One region of the Pseudoalteromonas sp. Z9A4 genome, then DNA from elsewhere that is predicted to be linked to it. Evidence: riboswitches for the same ligand, from Rfam matches in the RefSeq annotation. Region 1 holds a riboswitch; the other holds the start of a gene.
The links. Region 1 has a riboswitch for lysine ahead of dapA (4-hydroxy-tetrahydrodipicolinate synthase). Riboswitches for the same ligand answer to the same signal wherever they lie in the genome.

Region 1 (6,238 bases):
AGCCGCTTTGCTTTTGCATTTCATTAAAAAAAGCTTGGGCTGCACTCAGTGATTTTTTAGTTTGTAAGCCACCGTCTATAATTTTATGAGCACGTAAGTAATTCTCTACATCGCGTGATAGTAAAAAAGTATCTTTACCAAGTGCTCGTAGCGCATAAGGTCCTGTATTTCCGCCTAAACGCGAACCATGTTTTTTTAAATACGCCCATAAACCAATAATATCGTCTGTTGGCCAATTAGCGATGAACTGACTAAAACTGCCATGTTCCCCTGCTATTTCGTGGATCATGTAAGCATTTTCGGTAATTGTTTTTACTTTTTTATAGTTACGAACAATTCGCTCATCCGTTGCTTTTTGTTCCAGCATATCAGGTGGCATCATTAATAACTTATCAACGCTAAAACCCCAAAAAACCTCTCTAAAGCCCGGCCACTTATTATTAATTACTGACCAATAAAAGCCGCTTTGAAATACTTTTCGAGTAAATTCCTCAAGCCAATCGTCGTCACTTAACGTGCTTAGTTGTTTTTTAGATAGCGGTTTTGCAAGTAATAACTTAAGCATTTTTTCGGAGCCTTTTCGCTCTACCGCTCGCTTATAAATATCGCTAAATTTTTCCATACTAATTAAATACCTCACTACTTATATTGCTAGTGTACGAGAAAAGCACCCAATACGTAACCACTCCCATTATGAATGAATATGCATTTAGTCGCTTGACACCTAGACGGCTAAAATGCTTTAATCGCCGTAATTACCCTATTTAAATTGCACAGGTTTGTAAGTTTTTACTCTACAAACAGGTGTAAAGGGCTAGAAGAGGTGCGTTATTCAGGTAGCGTATGTTAGGAGCGCAAACTCCAGTGAGCATACGTGAGGGGAATTAACGCCGAGAAGTAATCACTTTTGCGAGGTGTTTATTTCGGGCGACTAGGTTGAACCCTAGCGACTGTCACCAATAGCTGCTTATAAAAGCAGCTTATTAGTTTGGTGGAGAGCTTCTGGTCTTAAATATTAAGGCCGTGCGCCCTATTATTTTAAGCCCATTCGCTCTTCGAATTATTAGTTCGAACGACGTTAATGCGGCTCCTTCCATAAAGCTTTTTAACTCTTCGAATAATACCAATTGCATTAAATTAGTTATCGCTAAAATGATCACGTTTTTAATAAAATTGGTACAAATTATAAGTTCGTGAGAGATGATCAACAACTTCAATTTAAACGACTACTCATTGTGGACCGCGCTCGTTACGCCATTTGATCAACACGGCGATGTTGACTACAACACGTTAACTAAACTGGTTAGCGATCAAGAAGCGGCACATAACGGTATTTTACTACTTGGCAGTACGGGCGAAGGTTTAGCACTAACGCTAAAAGAGCAACAAGCCATTGTTGAACACGTATGCCAGCTAAAACCAGCAGTACCACTCATGGTTGCTGTGGGCGGTAGTAACTTAAAGCAACAAATTAAGTGGGTTAACTACTGTAATACACTCCCAATTCATAGCTTTTTACTTGGCTCACCGCTTTATGCAAAGCCCGGCGCTATAGGTCAAACTCATTGGTTTGAAAGCCTACTTAATGCAAGCGCTCACCCGTGTATGCTTTATAACGTACCGGGTCGAAGTGCTGTTAGCATTCCAACGGCAACAATTCAAAACTTACAAAATAATAAAAATTTATGGGCGTTAAAAGAAGCGAGCGGCAGCATTGCTCAGTTTGAAGCTTATCGCCAAGCTGCGCCTAATTTAGCTATTTTTAGTGGCGACGATGCGCTAATGCCTTATTTTGCTCAAGCTGGCGCAAAAGGTTTGGTGTCGGTAGCTGCAAATGCATGGCCCGCACAAACTCACGAGTTTGTTAAACGCAGCTTAAGTGGTCAACACCCTAATTTATTTGCCCAGTGGTCAAGCGCTATTAATAGCCTATTTGCTGTCGCAAACCCTATTCCCGTAAAGGTATTGATGCATTTGCAAGGTCGCTTAAGCAGCCCGCAACTTCGTCCACCTTTAACACACCTTGAGTTAACTCAAACCGATTGCATCACAACTGCAAACAACACCATTTTATCTTGGCATTAAATACAGGTTTTTATAATGAGCTGGTTAGAACTATTAAATAATTTAGAATCGGGCGCAGTACGCGCAGCATCACAAAACGAAAGCGGCCAATGGCAAGCTAACGTAGAAGTAAAACAAGGCATTTTGGATGCCTTTAAAAATGGCACTAATACTGAGTTTGCAGGCGGCTTTGTTGATAAACATAACCTAGCTCCACAAGAGTTTAGTACTGACGATGGCGTTCGTATGGTACCAGGTGGCTCAAGTGTTCGCCGTGGTGCTTATGTTGCTAAAGGCACGATTATTATGCCACCAGCGTATGTAAACATTGGTGCATATATCGACGAAGGCACAATGGTAGATAGCCACGCATTAGTTGGCTCGTGTGCACAAGTAGGTAAAAACGTACATTTAAGTGCTGCAGTGCAGCTTGGTGGTGTACTTGAGCCAATTGGTGCAAGCCCAGTAGTTGTAGAAGACGACGCCTTTATTGGCGCTGGCTGTATTATTGTTGAAGGTGTAGTTATTAAAAAAGGTGCAGTACTTGCCCCAGGCGTGCGTTTATCAGCAACTATTCCGGTATACGACTGCGTAAACGAGCGCCAACTAGATAAAGGCGAGCCAATCCCAGAATACGCGATTGTAATACCAGGCTCTCGCCCTGCGTCAAACGAGTGGGCGCGCGAGCAAGGCTTAAGCATGTCGTGTGCGTTAATTGTTAAATACCGCGACGAGAAAAGCGATGCATCGTTATTGCTAGAAGAGGTTTTACGATAATGAGCTTTTTGAGCACGCCTATCAAAACCGCTGTAAATACAATTACACAACAACTTGATACACCTTTTTTTGTTTACGACCTAGATCAACTAAACACGCATCTTGCACGTTTAGTTGCGCAAACCGATGTAAAACTGTGGTACGCGGTAAAAGCAAATCCACTGTCTAAAATTATTCAAAGCTTAGACAGTGCTGGCTTTAATTTTGACGTAGCAAGTAAAGGTGAGCTTGAGCAAGTGCTAGCACAAGGTATTAGCTCACAGCGCGTGCTCAACACAGGGCCTGCAAAAAGCCCTAAACAAATTAAACACTTTATTGAGCGCGGAGTACGTATATTCGTAGCCGAAAGCCTCAATCAAGTACGTTGGTTAAACCAACAAGCGCAACTGCAAAATACGCAGTTGCAAGTGTTACTGCGAGTGCAATTACGCTGGCCTGAAGGTGAAAAAAACCCACTGGGCGGCGACAGCCTTACGCCGTTTGGTTTAGGTTGTGATGAGTGGCAAGCACTCAATGTAACCGACTACCCTGCACTTAAGTTTGACGGCTTACATATTTTTCAGTGGGGCAACATGCTTAGCACGCAAAAGCTAAGCGAATTGTGGTCACAAATGATTGCACCACTTAGCCAACTTGCCAGCGATTTAAATATTAGCCTTAAAATTCTCGATTTAGGTGGCGGCTTAGGTATTCCTTATACACAAAGCGAAACAACACTTGATTGGGATGACTTAATAGCTGCACTCGCTAAAATTAAAAATGATGCGGGCGTAGAAGAGTTATGGATGGAACTTGGTCGTTATGCCGTTGGCGAATGTGGTCATTACGCAAACCCAGTAATAGAGCGCAAACAAAACTATAATCAACAGCAAGTCATTTTAAGCGGCGGTATAAACCACTTATTACGCCCTGCTGTTACCAGCCAAGATTTTCCTGCTGCGTTACTGCGTGAATCCAGTGCTAAAACTCAAGCGGTCACTTTATACGGCCCGCTTTGTACAGCGCTTGATTGCTTAGGTGAGCATAACCTGCCAAGCGATTTAAATGAGCACGACTGGCTAGTGTTTAGCCAATGCGGTGCTTACGGCTTTACCGAAAGTATGCCGTATTTTTTATGCCACGAGCTCGCCGGCGAGTACACATTGCAAAACGGTGAACTTACCTGTGTTCGCCAAGCCGAAAATGCCAGCCACTACTTAAGGTAATAAGCATGAGTAATACAACACACATCAGCCAAGAGAACATTGTAGTAGGGGAAGTTGCAAACGGCTTACCACTTACAATTCCGGTGTATCGTTTAAAAGGTGATGGCACAGGGCCTAGTGTTTATGTTCAGGCCAATATGCATGGCGCTGAAGTGCAAGGTAACGCGGTTATTTTTCAGCTGCTTGAGCAGTTAAAAAACTTAAACCTTAATGGCGATATTACCCTTGTGCCCTACGCTAACCCAATTGGTTGTAATCAAAAATCTGGCGAGTTTACCCTTGGCAGGTTCGATCCGATTACGGGTACTAATTGGAATCGCATGTATCACTACAATAAAAATTTAGTGACACAGTTTGCACAAAATCATACCCTGTATGACGACGCTACATTAAAAAGTAACTTCAAACAGGCGCTTATTGACGAAGTAGACAGCAAACTTAACGGCCCTGCTTATTTACTTAATACAGGTAAACGCATTGCGCTTAACTTACAAAAGCTCGCTCATCAGGCTGATATAGTACTCGATTTGCACACAGGTCCTATTTCAAGCAAGCATTTGTACTGCCCAACTTATGCAACCGACAGCGCACGTTACTTTAATATTGAGCATGTATTGCTTATTCCTAGTGATTTTGACGGTGCTATGGATGAAGCTAACTTTTGCCCATGGTGGCATTTGAGTGATGCACTTAGCGAGCAAGGTCGTGAATTATCAATACCTGTAGAAGCATTTACTGTAGAGCTAGGCAGCCAAGAAAAAATAGACTTAAAAGAAGCACTAAACGATGCTAACAGCATTTTAAGTTACTTAAATCACAAAGGCGTATTACAAAACGCACCGCATACGCCAGCCAATATGACTCGCTATGCATGTAATTTAGATGACTACTTTGCTTATTACGCCCCTATTGGCGGCATGGTTGAATACTTAGCCCCACTTGGTGGGCACATTAAAGCCGGTGAGCCTATTGCTAATATTTTACGCATGGAGCGCTACTTAAGCGAGCAACCACTGCAAACACTTACTCTCGATTGCGATGCAATTGCCATTTTGCACTTTGCCTCGGCGAGTGTTAACCAAGGCACCGAACTTTATAAGTTTTTTACTAACATATTTGAGCTTTAGCTCACCCTTCTCATTGCGTGAGAGCACATAGTTAATGTGCATTAAAAAAGCGGCCTAGGCCGCTTTTTTTCTGATCTATATTTACTTTGTATACGTATAGACTTTGTTATAAATACAAATTCAGTAAAAGTTCACCGTTACATATGTAAAAAGACGTTATAATTAAATTAACGCATACAACACAACCCGAACCCACAAGGAATTACAATGAGCTGGCGCCACTGGATCACACTTTCTGCCTTAATAAGTACAGCTACCTTCGCACAAGAAGAAGTTGCTACAAATGAGCAAGACAACGACATCGAACTTGTAAAGCAGTGTATTTTAAATGAGGTAATTGGCGGAGATGGTAAACAAACATTAGACGATCTTCGTAAAAAGTGTTCAGCTCTTGAAGAAAACAAACAACTTACCGCGCTTGATAAACGCCAAGCTCGTGAAGAAGTAGGTAAAAAAAATAGAAATGTAATTACGCCACATAAGCGTAACTATATTTTACCGCTTTCGTACGTATCACACCCAAACGATCGCCCATTTGATGGCTTTGATGCACTAACAGACGATAACGACGGTGAACCGCTCGACAACTTAGAAGCAAAATACCAGCTATCGATAAAAGTGCCTCTTTACGATGATTTTTCGGATAAAGACCAAGCTATATTTTTTGGCTTTACACTGCAATCGTATTGGCAGCTTTATAACTCAGAAATTTCTTCTCCATTTCGTGAGACCAACTACGAACCAGAGATATTTTGGATAAATTACCTCGACCCAGAAAACGTATTATGGGGCGACGAAATGGCAATTGCTTTAGGTATTTCGCATCAGTCAAATGGTCGAAGCCAACCAAACTCACGTTCGTGGAACCGTATTTATGCAGATTTTATCTGGGAAAACAGAGGCTTTGTTTTTAGCTTTAAACCTTGGTACCGAATAGCTGAGGACGAAAAAGAAGATATTTTAGAAGCTAAGGGCGATGACAACCCAGACATATACAAATACATGGGTTACTTTGAATTTAGCGGCGCGTATCGTTTTCATGACCATGAATTTAGCTTTATGACA
Region 2 (6,238 bases), on a different contig from region 1:
AAGCCCCGATACGATTCAACACCTTTTAAATGAAAATATTTTAGAAATTGCATCTCTATGGCTATTTTTAATGGCTGCGATGACCTTTGTAGCGTATTTAAATTCAAAGGGGTTTATAGAAAATATTGTGCACCGTGTTATGCCAAAAAGTATTAGCGAAAAAAAGCTGATGTTTTTGGTGGGTGGTTTTGCATTCTTGTTTTCGTCGATTTCAGACAACGTAACAGCCACGCTTATATCGCTTGCGGTTGTTATGTCGTTAAAACTTGAACCTAAAAAACTCATTAAATACGCCACGCTTATTGTGTTTGGGGTTAACTCAGGCGGGGTATCGTTAATAACCGGTGACGTAACCACACTGATGATATTTTTAGATGGCAAAGTAACCATAGCTCATTTATTGCTGCTTATAGCGCCAGCACTTGCAAGCGTTATGCTGTTAGCTGCGCTACTGTCTATCGGTATGAAAGGGCGAGTTGAATTTGCCGGTGCGGGTAAAACCCGCATCGAAAAAACCGACATTACCATTGCTGTTATATTTTTATCTACCGTAGTGAGCACACTTATGCTGAGTGTAGTTTACAGCGTACCGCCTTTACTCACCTTTTTGTTTGGCTTATCAGTGATGTTTTTAGTGGCGCAATTTTTAATGCGCAAAAAAGACATCAACAAAGACATAATCGATTTTGTTCGCGATATAGAATACGACACATTATTGTTTTTTGTAGGTGTGCTTTTACTTGTAGGCGCACTTAAAGAAATTGGTATGTTGAGTAAATTTACCGACCTATATACGGTAATGGCACCCGAGTACGCAAACTACTTAATGGGCATATTATCAGCAGGGGTCGATAACGTACCGCTTACTGCTGCTTTATTAAAAGCCGATATAGTAATGAGCCAACAACACTGGTTGTCGTTTACGTATGCAACGGGCGTGGGCGGTTCAATGCTGATCATTGGGTCGGCTGCGGGCATTATTGCCATGAGCAAAGTTAAAGCGCTTACCTTTATGAGCTACTTGCGTTTATCGCTGCATTTATTAATTTGCTACACCGTAGGTTATGCAGGCTCGTATTACATGGGCAGTTTTATTTGATGCATAAATTATTAAATGCTTGACAGCTAGACGTCTAAACGATAACTTTCAAAGCCCCGCTACTTAGTGGGGTTTTGTTTTATTAGCCACTGGTTAATAAAGCATTCAGAAGAGGTGCGATACTTAGGTACTTAATGTTAGGCGACGAAAGCCGATGATCATTAAGGAGGGAAGTACTCGCCGAGGAAAATAATGGTACGTCGTCATTGTTTTTCGGTTTATGGGGCTGAATCCTCAAAACTGTCACCAATATAGGTGGAGAGCTTCTGGCAGTGGACTTATCTTCAAGCATTCCTTTGCCAAGTTCTTCTTGTTTTATTGCGGTTTGGATACCGCGAAAGGAGACTAAATGACTACCCAATCAGCGCCACAAACAGTGCCTCAAACAGAGTTAAGCGCAAAATCAGATTACATCGTTGCCAAGTTTGGCGGAACAAGTGTTGCAAACTTTGAAGCGATGAGTCGCTGTAGCGAAATTATTGTTGCAGATAAAAGCGTACGTATTGTTGCCGTGAGCGCCAGTGCCGGCGTAACTAACCACTTAGTTGCACTGTGTAAATCAAGTATTACCTCAAGTGAGCGCCAAGAACACATAAACGGCGTGCTTGCTATTCAACAAACTATTTTAGATGAGTTATCGCTAGATGCCGATTTAGCGGTTGGCTTTAACGAAACCCTAAAAGCATTTCAAACATTGGCTCAAGAGTCACTAACAACCGATCAGCAACACGATGAGCTACTGAGCTTTGGTGAGCGTTTATCGTCGTATTTGTTTGCTCAGGTGCTGCGTTTAAATGGCTTAAATGCCGATCGCTTTGATGTGCGCAAGGTACTTAAAACCGACAGCCAATTTGGTAAAGCAACGCCTAATGTTGCAGCCACAGCGCAAGCCGCTAAAGAGCATTTAATTCCGTTATTAGACGCTCAAGTAATTGTGACTCAGGGCTTTATTGGCAGCGACGAGTACGGTCAAACAACAACGCTTGGACGTGGTGGTTCTGATTACAGCGCTGCATTATTAGCTGAAGCAATTAACGCTAAAAGTGTGCATATTTGGACCGATGTAGTGGGCATTTTTAGCACCGACCCGCGTTTGTGCGCAAAAGCGACGCCAATTGCACGCTTAAGTTTTGACGAAGCCGCTGAAATGGCAACCTTTGGCGCAAAAGTATTGCACCCAGCAACTATATTACCAGCAAGCCGTAGCCACATTAACGTATTTGTTGGTTCTAGCCGAGAGCCAGAGCGTGGCGGTACGTGGATTGAGCGCGAAAAATCGCAGCAACCGGGTATACGCGCAGTAACGCAACGTAAAAACCAAATATTGCTTACGCTTAAAAGCCCAGAAATGCTCCTAGCAAGCGGCTTTTTAGCACGCGTATTTACACTATTAAGTGAATACAATATATCGGTAGATTTGGTAACCACATCAGAAATCAGCGTAGCTATAACGCTTGATAACGCGCAAAACGCCTCGCGCCCAGAGCTCGATCAAGAATGCCTAGATAAGCTTGCAGAGTTTTGCCATGTGTCGGTAGAAAACAACCTAACATTGGTGGCACTTATTGGCTCTGAGATTCAATTACGCCAACACGAAATGAACTTAATGAGTGTACTAAAAGACTTTAACATTCGACTAATTTGTCACGGTGCTAGTAAGCACAACCTGTGCTTTTTAGTAGAGCAAACTGAGTCAGATAACGTAGTACAGTCTATTCATAGCCGTTTATTAGAAAACGATTTTGCTGCATAAGTAATCGTTATTCAGGATAATCACCTAGTAAAGTTACCTAGTAAAATTAACTAGTAAAGTTACTTAACAAAATTAATTAATAAAGTCAGTTAATAAAAAGCATCGCCAGTCGATGCTTTTTTTATGCACCACACTTACATCAAAACAAACATTGCTGTTATTACTATCAGCTACAGTAACGCGATTACTGCTAGCACTCAGCTTTGCACTATGTAATTCGTCAAACACATTGGGGCTAAGTAATTTTGCAATAGGGCGGCTGGTGGCTTTAGCAAGTGACTCTTTTAATGTCCAAATTCTAAAAAACGTATCTGCTTGGGCTTGGGTATTAGTAGGCTCAGTGATAAGTGTAATTTCATCATTATGATAAAAATGCTTAGCAAGCTTTTCAAACGGGCGCTTTAGGCTTACTTTTTCAATATCAAAACCAAACTCACTTTTATCAAGATTTAGCGCAACCCCAACTAAACCATGCGAGTGCGAAATACAGGTATTAATAACATCACCACTTACATGTATTTGCAGCTTTGAGCTTTCCTCGTCAAATTCGGTACTCATTTTATTAAGGGCTACGTGCGCATGTTGCGGCTGCGTTATTTTAATAAGGTGTTTTAACAATAACCGCGTCGCTAAATACTCTTGCTTAGCTTGAGGGCTTTTGCGACGGTTTATAATGGTTAACTCAAATAGGCTTAAGCAATCGGGCAAATTAAAGTCACTAAGCTCAAGTGTTTTAGCATTAAATAATAAAATACTGTTACTCGCTAAAGACAAATTTGCCAATTGAGTTGAAGTAATACTCAAGGTGTTTTTAAAATAGTGTTCAGTCATAAAAGCCCTAAAGCAAAAGAAGTCGCTGATATTGTGAGCGGTTAGTGCCACTAATAAAGGCTGGGTACAATTTTATTACTCAGCTGGCATGAAATATGGTTTAATTCACAATAATCAAAATAATAACAGATTTGTAGATGTATGGCACAAGTGCGTGATGGGTTTCAAAGCCGACTTGGTTTTGTTTTAGCCGCTGCTGGCGCAGCAGTGGGTTTGGGTAATATTTGGGGTTTTCCTACGCAAGCGGCCAACCACGGTGGCGGTGCATTTTTACTGGTTTACTTTATTGTTATATTTTTTCTTGCGCTTCCTGCGCTGTATACCGAACTTTATTTAGGCCACAAAGCACAAGCTAATCCGGTAAAAGCATTGGGCGATGCGTGGCAAAACACTAACCGTAAGGTAGGCGCAGCAGCAGGTTATATTGGCCTTGCGGGCGCGGTTGTTATGCTAAGTTTTTATTCAATAGTGGCTGGTTGGATGCTCTCGTACGCTATTGAACCCATAACAACCTTTTTTGGGTTTACAGGCGCAAGCGAGTTTTTACATAGCGACTCAGTGCTGCGTAATTTTGTATTTACGCCGCTTATGCTTATTTTAACTGCCAGCATTATTTTAAAAGGGGTTAAATCGGGAATCGAAACCTGGTCGCGCCGTTTAATGCCACTGTTGCTCGTATTGCTTGTTGGTTTAATTGCCTACATTGCAACACTTGATGGCGCAAGCGAAGGCTTTGCCGCGTATTTAATTCCTGATTTTAGCCAAATACTCGACCCTAATTTAATTATTGCTGCAATGGGGCAAGCGTTCTTTTCGTTATCACTAGGTGTGGGTTGTATGATGATTTACGGCTCGTATTTACAGCCAGATGCTAATTTACCAAAGCTCACCGCAGGTGTTGCATTACTTGATACCAGTGTCGCCTTTTTAGCAGGGTTACTTATTATTCCTGCTATTTATGTGGCGCAGCACAACGGTGTTGAAGTATTTAGTGGCGGTAAACTGATTGGCGAAGGGCAGCTTATTTTTGCTATTTTACCTGAGCTATTTAGCACCATGGGCGAAATTGGCTTATTAGTTGGTTTATTGTTTTTTGTATTAATGTCTATCGCATCGGTTACGTCAACTATATCGACCACCGAAATTCCGGTAGCGTTTTTAGTCGAAAACCACAACGTTAGCCGCACCAAAGCAACATGGGCAGTAAGCGCCGTTGTACTTGTGTGTGCAAGCGCGATTATATTAAATTTCGATTGGTTATTTGGCTTAGTTATTATGCTATTTACTCAATACCAATTACCGCTTATGGGTTTATTTTATTTTATTACCGTAGGATGGATGTGGCAGCGTGGTAATAAATTACACCAAGCAACAACCGGCGTACATTACTGGTTTGCTCAGTACATTCGCTTTGTTTGCCCAATATTAATGACCTTGGTATTTGCAAACGTCGCGTTTGGTTAATTTTATCTAAGCCCTAAAATAGATTAATAAAGCGAAGTGAGCTTAAAGTGCACTTCGCTTTTTTGTGCCTGTTATTTAGGTATAGCCAAGGTCTTTATAAAACCTCATTAGTTAAGGATTTACCTTCTTTTACTTCAAGCGCGTTAAGTAGGGTTGTGTTTGCTATTTCGGTGAGCGCTTCTTGGGTAAAAAAGCCCTGATGCCCCGTTACCAATACATTTTTAAAGCTCACTAAGCGCGAGAATATATCGTCTTGGTTTATTTCGTCACTGTGGTTTTTAAAAAACAGCTCCGACTCTTGCTCGTAAACGTCGAGCCCTAAATATCCTAATTTTTTAGTTTTAAGTGCATTAATGCACGCTTTGCTGTCAAGCAGTGCACCGCGTGACGTGTTAATAAGCATTACACCGGTTTTCATTTTACTAAATGCCTCGTCATTTATTAAATGATGAGTCTGCTCGGTAAGTGGGCAATGCAAAGAAATTACATCGCTTTGGCTAAGCAAGGTATTTATATCGGTAATAGTATAATTGCCAGGTTGTGCGTATGGGTCGCACACTAATACATTAGCATCAAAGCCATTTAAAATGTTGCACAGCGCCAGGCCAATTTTTCCGCAGCCTACAATACCCACGGTTTTATTATGCAAGTTAAAACCGAGTAATCCGTTTAAATCAAAATTGTCTTCGCGTACGCGGTTATACGCTTTATGGGTTTTACGGCTAAGCGTTAGCATAAGTGCTATACAATGCTCAGCTACGGCTTCAGGGCTGTAAGCAGGTACGCGTAATACCTTTAAGTTATGTGCTTTTGCTGCAGGTAAATCAACATTATTAAACCCTGCACAGCGCAGCAAAATAGTATTTATGCCTTGGCTTGCCAGTTGCTCAATAACTGTTGCGTTTACGGTATCGTTTACAAAAACACATATGGCATCAAACCCGTTAGCTAAAATAGCCGTTTGCTCGCCCAGAGCTTGCTCAAAATACGTTATTTTTATATCACGCTGATCGCGTGTACTTTGTTCAAAAAAAGGCAGTTCGTACTTTTGAGTACTAAAAAAAGCAATATTCATGGTAATAGCCTCGATG

Region 2: it holds a riboswitch for lysine, as region 1 does, so the genes downstream of both, lysC (lysine-sensitive aspartokinase 3) here and dapA (4-hydroxy-tetrahydrodipicolinate synthase) in region 1, are expected to answer to the same signal.

What each region holds. Positions count from the first base shown of each region.
Region 1 covers NZ_WTLA01000019.1:6,254-12,491, reverse strand. The annotation lists gene GQR54_RS13595 (DNA-3-methyladenine glycosylase I) at 1-622, opposite strand, end outside; lysine riboswitch at 811-1,010, shown strand; gene dapA (4-hydroxy-tetrahydrodipicolinate synthase) at 1,201-2,085, shown strand; gene GQR54_RS13585 (2,3,4,5-tetrahydropyridine-2,6-dicarboxylate N-succinyltransferase) at 2,101-2,841, shown strand; gene GQR54_RS13580 (PLP-dependent decarboxylase) at 2,841-4,046, shown strand; gene GQR54_RS13575 (succinylglutamate desuccinylase/aspartoacylase family protein) at 4,052-5,173, shown strand; gene GQR54_RS13570 (phospholipase A) at 5,381-6,238, shown strand, end outside.
Region 2 covers NZ_WTLA01000013.1:105,705-111,942, forward strand. The annotation lists gene nhaD (sodium:proton antiporter NhaD) at 1-1,099, shown strand, start outside; lysine riboswitch at 1,201-1,373, shown strand; gene lysC (lysine-sensitive aspartokinase 3) at 1,449-2,852, shown strand; gene GQR54_RS11385 (4'-phosphopantetheinyl transferase superfamily protein) at 2,925-3,683, opposite strand; gene GQR54_RS11390 (sodium-dependent transporter) at 3,825-5,147, shown strand; gene GQR54_RS11395 (2-hydroxyacid dehydrogenase) at 5,242-6,222, opposite strand.